2 regions of the Pseudomonas sp. MYb327 genome follow, and region 2 is predicted to be linked to the other one. Evidence: predicted binding sites of a transcription regulator. Region 2 holds the regulator's gene; the other holds the start of a gene.
What was found. The regulator FliA, encoded in region 2, starts transcription of late flagellar genes. The targets are predictions, from matches to a motif close to CTAAAGTTTNNNNNNNNNNNGCCGNTAA.
Positions count from the first base shown of each region.

Region 1: a site for FliA is predicted at 2,281-2,308, ahead of ABVN21_RS24080 (methyl-accepting chemotaxis protein). Genes of this name have one in related genera too.

Region 1 covers NZ_CP159258.1:5,337,928-5,341,528, forward strand. Annotated here, with positions in the region: gene ABVN21_RS24070 (NorM family multidrug efflux MATE transporter) at 1-1,151, opposite strand, end outside; gene ABVN21_RS24075 (LysR substrate-binding domain-containing protein) at 1,310-2,230, shown strand; gene ABVN21_RS24080 (methyl-accepting chemotaxis protein) at 2,417-3,601, shown strand, end outside.
Region 2 covers NZ_CP159258.1:717,566-721,166, reverse strand. Annotated here, with positions in the region: gene ABVN21_RS03235 (chemotaxis protein CheA) at 1-681, opposite strand, end outside; gene ABVN21_RS03230 (protein phosphatase CheZ) at 729-1,517, opposite strand; gene ABVN21_RS03225 (chemotaxis response regulator CheY) at 1,537-1,908, opposite strand; gene fliA (RNA polymerase sigma factor FliA) at 2,075-2,815, opposite strand; gene fleN (flagellar synthesis regulator FleN) at 2,812-3,601, opposite strand, start outside.

The sequences.
Region 1 (3,601 bases), 1.5 Mb from region 2:
CGAATGCAGCCCATGGCGATGGTTTGCGTGCCGTCGAACAGCTCGAACCATGCCGCCACCGCCAGCAGGCTCACCGCCAGGTTGATGACCTCGCGAAACGCCGGATCATCGTGATCGAGGAACAAGCCGATCAACTGATTGGGCAGCAGCCAGAACACCATGGCAAAGCACAGCATCGCGGCCGCGCCGAAGGCGATGCCGACACGTCCGGCCAGCCGCGCGTCCAGCAGTTGCCCGGCGCCGTAGTGCTGGCCGATGCGCATGGTGATCGCGTAGGAAATGCCCGCCGGGACCATGAACGCCACTGAGACGATTTGCAGGGCGATCTGATGTGCCGCCAGTTGCGTACTGCCCATGGTGCCCATGCACAGCGCCGCGAACGCAAACAGCCCGACCTCCACCGCGTAAGTGCCGCCGATCGGCAAGCCCAGGCGCCACAACTCCTTCAGGTATTGCCGGTTAGGTCGCGACAGGCCCTTACGCAGCGGATAGGCGTCATAGGCGGGATGCCGACGAATGTGCCACGCCAGCGCCAGTGCCATGAGATTGGCCACGATCGCCGTGACCAGGCCGATGCCCATCAAACCGAGCTTAGGCAGGCCGAACATGCCGGTGATCAACGCATAGTTGAGCAGGAAATTGGCCACCGTACCGCCCAGGCTGATGACCATCACCGGTGTCGCGCGACCGATGGCGCTGGTGAAACCACGCAAGGCCATGAAGCTCAGGTAGCCGGGCAGGGCGAACGGCAGGAAGATCAGGAACTGTCCGGCCGATTGCACGTTGCTCTCGGTCTGGCCGAACAGCAGCAACACCGGTTTCAGATTCCACAACAGCAAACCGGCCACCAGCGCCATTAACCACGCCAGCCACAGTCCGGCCTGGGTTAACCGGGTCGCGCCGACAATGTCGCCCGCGCCCTGACGGATCGCCACCAATGTGCCGACCGCAGCAATCACGCCGATGCAGAAAATCGACACGAACGAATACGTCGCCGCGCCGAGTCCACCGCCAGCCAAGGCTTCGGGACTCAGGCGCGCCATCATCAAAGTGTCGGTGAGGACCATCAACATGTGCGCCAACTGCGAGGCAATCAACGGCCCCGCCAGCCGCAGGATGGCCCAGAGTTCAATACGCGCTGGATGCTGCATGATCATCACGCTCGAATGTCAGAGAGAACAGGAAAGCGTCGATTCTCGGCGCTCTGCGGGGTTTGCACAAAGGGATAAAAAGGATAGGTGGCATGAGTCAAACTCATGCTGGCGAGATTCTGCTAGGGTGACGCCATTGCGCTATAGGAACTTTCCCAATGTCACGTCGGCTTCCTCCCTTATATGCCCTTCGCGCATTCGAAGCGGCGGCGCGGCACAGTTCATTCACGCGCGCCGCCGAAGAGCTGTCGATCACGCAAAGTGCGGTCAGTCGACATATTCGTACACTCGAAGAGCATTTTGCCTGCCGCTTGTTTCATCGCAGTGGCCGCAATCTGCAACTGACCGAGTCGGCCCGGATGTTGTTGCCGGGCATTCGTGAGGGCTTCACCGCGCTGGAGCGGGCTTGTAATACCTTGCGCGCCGAAGACGACATCCTGCGCATGAAAGCCCCGTCGACCCTGACCATGCGCTGGCTGCTTGCGCGCCTCAGTCGCTTCCGTCATTTGCAGCCGGGCAATGAAGTGCAATTGACCAGCGCCTGGATGGATGTCGATTCGGTGGATTTCAATGATGAGCCGTTCGACTGCGCGGTGTTGTTGAGCAACGGACATTTCCCGCCCGACTGGGAGGCGAGTTACCTGTTCCCCGAGGAGTTGATCCCGGTGGGTGCGCCCAATCTGCTGAACGATCAGCCTTGGGACGTGGCGCGTCTGGTGAACACCGAACTGCTGCACCCGACTCCGGACCGCCGTGACTGGCGCAACTGGCTGGAGCGCATGGGGCTGGCCGAGCAGGTGTCGCTCAAGGGTGGGCAGGTGTTCGACACGCTTGAATTGGGGATGATCGCCGCGGCCCGAGGCTACGGCGTGTCCATGGGGGATTTGCTGATGGTGGCGGAGGATGTGGCACAGGGGCGTCTGAGTTTGCCGTGGCCGACCGCCGTTGCCAGCGGTGAGAAATATTACCTGGTCTGGCCGAAAACCCGTCCTGGCGGTGAGCGGATGCGCCGCCTTAGCGACTTCCTGCAAAACGAAGTGAGGGCCATGGAATTGCCCGATGTCGAGCGCTTGAGCTGAAACGATGAACCCGCCGCAGTAGCGGCCTTGAGCCATATCCCGGTTAAATGCTCAAGTATTCCCGCCAGCCGCCGAATATCTGCACATGGAACCTTCGTGCAGGTTCGACGTTTTCCCATTATTAGAAAATTAATGCTGAGTGTGCGCTGAGATCAGGATGATCCGGTTGCTCGGCCAGGAGCTGTCATGTCTCAACCTCGTGCCCGGATCGCTTCACAGCTAGGTCTTGCGCTTGCCGTGATACTGGCGATCGTCATCAGCGGCAGTACCTTGTTCGCCCTGCGCTCGCTGGACACGGCCAATCTGGCCACTCGCGAAGAGCATCTGGCCAGTGAGGCCCGGTTGTTGGCCGATCAATTGAGCACCTTTCACGGCACCCTGCGTGAAAGCACCCAGCGCCTGGCCGGGCTGTTTGAAAAGCGCTTCAGTGCCGGTTTGAGTGTGCACCCGGAAGAGCCGGTGGCTGTCGCGGGTACGCAGACCCCGGGTCTGCACCTGGGCAGCGAAGTGCTGAACAACAATTTCAACGAAGTGGACCAGTTCAAGCAGATGACCGCCGGTGTGGCCACGGTGTTCGTGCGCAGCGGTGAGGATTTCATCCGGGTCAGCACCAACGTCACCAAGCAAGACGGCAGTCGTGCCATCGGCACTGTGCTCGATCATGCGAATCCGGCCTACGCCCGATTGATGGCGGGGCAGAGTTACGTGGGTCGGTCCCTGTTGTTCGAACGCTTCTACATGTCGCAGTACACCCCGGTGCGTGACAGCAGCGGCAAAGTCTTTGCGGTGCTGTACGTAGGTTTCGATTACACCGACGCGCAGAATGCCCAGTTCGAAAACCTCAAGCGCTTCCGCATCGGCCAGACCGGCTCTCTGGCGTTGCTGGATGAGCAAAATAAATGGCTGGTCCCGATTGCTGGTGTGCAGGCGCTGGATCAAGCGGTCCCGGCCGTTGTGGCGCTTGCGAAGACCCCGGGCAAGGGCAGTTTCTGGAGCGACACGTCGCAAGACTTCTACAGCATTGCCGTGCCGTTCGAAGGCGGGCCGTGGTCGGTGGTGGCAAGCATGCCGAAGACCGAAATCAGCGCTGTGACCTGGAGCGTCGGCATTCAGCTGGCCATCGGCAGTCTGTTGGCGATGTTGATCGCGGTCGGTTCTGCGGTCTGGCTGCTGCGCAGCAAATTGGCACCGCTGGGTGATCTGGTGCGTCAGGCCGAAGCCTTGGGCGCCGGTGATTTGAGCGTACGCCTGAGCGTGTCGAGCAATGATGAAATCGGCCAGTTGGCCCGAGCCTTCAACCAGATGAGCCAGGCGTTGTCGACCATGGTCGAGCACATCCGTACCGCTTCGATGGAGGTCAATAGCCGCGCC
Region 2 (3,601 bases):
TTGCGGCGCCGCTGGTGCAGCCGACGGGGCCACCGCGTCGACGGCGAACTGGCCTTTACCGTGCAACTGGTCGAGCAACGACTCGAACTCGGCATCGGTGATTTCGTCGCTGGCCGCCGCATCGCTGGCTGGCGCAGGAGCATCCGCCGGCGCCTCGGCCTGGGCCTTGACGGCGTTCAGCGAGTCCAGCAGCTGTTCGAATTCATTGTCGGTGATGTCACCCGATTCGCTTTCGGTAATGGCTGCTTCAACCACTTCAGCGACAGGCGCAGGAGCGGCCTCGTCAGCCGATTGCGGCTCGGCCAGACGTGCCAGGGCAGCAAGCAATTCAGGTGTGGCAGCCGTGATCGGGCTGCGCTCGCGGACTTCGCTGAACATGCTGTTCACCGCGTCCAGCGCTTCGAGAACAACGTCCATCAATTCCGAGTCGACGCGACGCTCACCCTTGCGCAGGATGTCGAACACGTTCTCGGCGATGTGACAGCACTCCACCAGCTCGTTGAGCTGGAGGAAGCCGGCGCCCCCTTTTACAGTGTGAAAACCGCGAAAAATTGCATTGAGCAAGTCCGCATCATCCGGTCGGCTTTCCAGCTCGACCAGTTGCTCGGACAGTTGCTCTAGAATCTCGCCGGCCTCAACCAGGAAATCCTGAAGGATCTCTTCATCGGCGCCGAAGCTCATTAATGGTGTGCTCCTAACAGGTCTAAAAACCTAAAAAACCTGAAAATCTAAAATCCCAGGCTGGATAGCAAATCGTCCACATCGTCCTGACCGGACACAACGTCTTCTCTTTTATCGGCATGAATCTGCGGACCTTCACCCTGAGAGAGATGTTTTTGTGGATCTTTTTCTGCAAGCATCGCTTCACGGTCATGTTCGATGCCCGCGAAGCGGTCTACCTGGCTGGCCATGAGCACGAGCTTGAGCAGGTTGCTTTCAACTTCGGTGACCAGTTGGGTCACACGCTTGATCACCTGACCGGTGAGGTCCTGATAATCCTGGGCGAGCAGAATGTCGTTGAGGTTGCTCGACACAGCGCGATTGTCTGCGCTGCTGCGTGCCAGGAATCCATCGACTCGCCGAGCCAGTTCGCGGAACTCTTCGGCGCCGACTTCGCGGCGCATGAACCGTCCCCAATCCGTGCTCAACGCCTGGGCTTCGTCAGCCAGGCTGTTGACCAGTGGCGTGGCGTTTTCCACCAGGTCCATGGTGCGGTTGGCAGCAGCCTCGGTCAGCTTGACCACATACCCCAGACGCTCGGTGGCGTCGGTGATTTGCGACACTTCCTCGGCTTGCGGCATGTTCGGGTCAATCTGGAAATTGACGATCGCGCTATGTAGCTCGCGGGTGAGCTTGCCCACTTCCTGATACAGGCCGCGGTCACGGGTCTGGTTGAGCTCATGGATCAATTGCACAGCATCGCCAAACCTGCCTTTTTCAAGGCTCGCGACCAGTTCGACGGCGTGTTTTTTCAGGGTCGATTCAAAATCGCCCTGCGAAGATTCGTTATGCCCCATAGCTCCCCCGTGGCGCAGTTCAACCGATGCGTTCGAAAATCTTCTCGATTTTTTCTTTCAACGCCTGGGCCGTGAAGGGCTTGACTACATAGCCGTTTACACCGGCCTGGGCTGCTTCGATGATCTGTTCGCGCTTGGCTTCAGCGGTCACCATCAGCACTGGCAAGTGCTTGAGTTTTTCATCGGCACGCACGTGGCGCAGCAGATCGATACCGGTCATGCCAGGCATGTTCCAGTCCGTCACCAGAAAGTCGATGCTCCCGCTGTTGAGCACCGGAATGGCCGTGGTGCCATCGTCGGCCTCGACCGTGTTGGTGAACCCAAGGTCACGCAACAGGTTTTTTATGATCCGCCGCATCGTTGAGAAGTCATCAACGATGAGGATTTTCATGTTCTTGTCCAATTCGACCTCCAAGCAGACTAAAACGCGCCCAGCACCTGGACGCGCCATTTCAATCAATCTGGCAAAGCACTCGATGACTGTCTGGAGTACAACGGATCGAGACCGGCGCGGTTCAACACCCCACCAGCCACGTCGCAGTGCCCCCACACTGCCTTCAGCGCGCTCGCCACTCTCCCAAACGCCCCCGCAAACGGGCCGCGCACTGGCTGTGTAACTGGCTGACCCGAGATTCGCTAACCCCCAGGACTTCACCGATTTCCTTGAGATTCAACTCTTCGTCGTAGTACAGCGCCAACACCAGTCGCTCACGCTCCGGCAAATTGGCAATCGCGTCCGCCAGCGCCGCCTGGAAGCGTTCATCTTCCAGGTCGCGTGACGGCTCGAGATGAGCACTCGCGCCATCCTCGTGCAGCCCTTCGTGTTCGCCGTCCTGCAACAGATCGTCGAAACTGAATAATCGGCTGCCGAGGGTGTCGTTCAAAATCCCGTAATAATCGTCGAGACTCAATTGGAGTTCGGCCGCAACTTCGTGATCTTTAGCGTCACGGCCGGTTTTAGCTTCAATCGAGCGAATAGCATCGCTGACCATCCGGGTATTGCGGTGGACCGAACGTGGCGCCCAGTCCCCTTTGCGCACTTCATCGAGCATGGCGCCGCGGATTCGAATGCCCGCGTACGTTTCGAAACTCGCGCCTTTGCTGGCGTCGTATTTTGTTGATACTTCAAGCAGGCCGATCATCCCGGCCTGAATCAGGTCTTCGACCTGGACACTGGCCGGCAGGCGCGCCAGCAAGTGGTAGGCAATGCGTTTGACCAGTGGCGCGTAACGCTCGATCAGCTCGTACTGCGCGTCACGCGCCGACTTCTTGTAGAGGTTGTAACCGCTGGCCGTCATAGCACGGGTCCTGCCGTTTGTTGCACGAGGCGCTCGACGAAAAACTCCAGGTGCCCGCGCGGGTTGGCTGGCAGCGGCCAGGTATCGACCTTTTGGGCGATGGCCTTGAACGCCAGCGAGCACTTGGAACGCGGGAACGCTTCGTAGACCGCGCGCTGCTTCTGCACGGCCTTGCGCACGCTTTCGTCGTACGGCACAGCGCCGACGTATTGCAGGGCGACGTCCAGGAAGCGGTCAGTGACCTTGGTCAGTTTGGCGAACAGGTTACGGCCTTCCTGCGGGCTCTGGGCCATATTGGCCAGGACGCGGAAACGATTCATGCCGTAATCGCGGTTGAGCAATTTGATCAATGCGTAGGCGTCAGTGATCGAAGTCGGCTCGTCGCAGACCACCAGCAACACTTCTTGCGCAGCGCGTACGAAACTGACTACCGAGTCACCAATACCTGCAGCGGTGTCGATCACCAGCACGTCGAGGTTGTCGCCAATATCGCTGAAAGCCTGGATCAGACCGGCGTGTTGCGCCGGGCTCAAGTGAACCATGCTCTGGGTGCCGGAAGCCGCCGGAACGATGCGGATACCGCCCGGTCCTTGCAACAGCACGTCGCGCAGTTCGCAGCGGCCTTCGATCACGTCGGCCAGAGTACGTTTGGGTGTCAGTCCCAGCAGAACGTCGACGTTCGCCAGGCCCAGGTCGGCGTCCAGCAACATGACGCGCCGGCCAAGCTCAGCCAAAGCCAGGGACAAGTTCACTGACACGTTAGTTTTCCCGACGCCACCTTTGCCG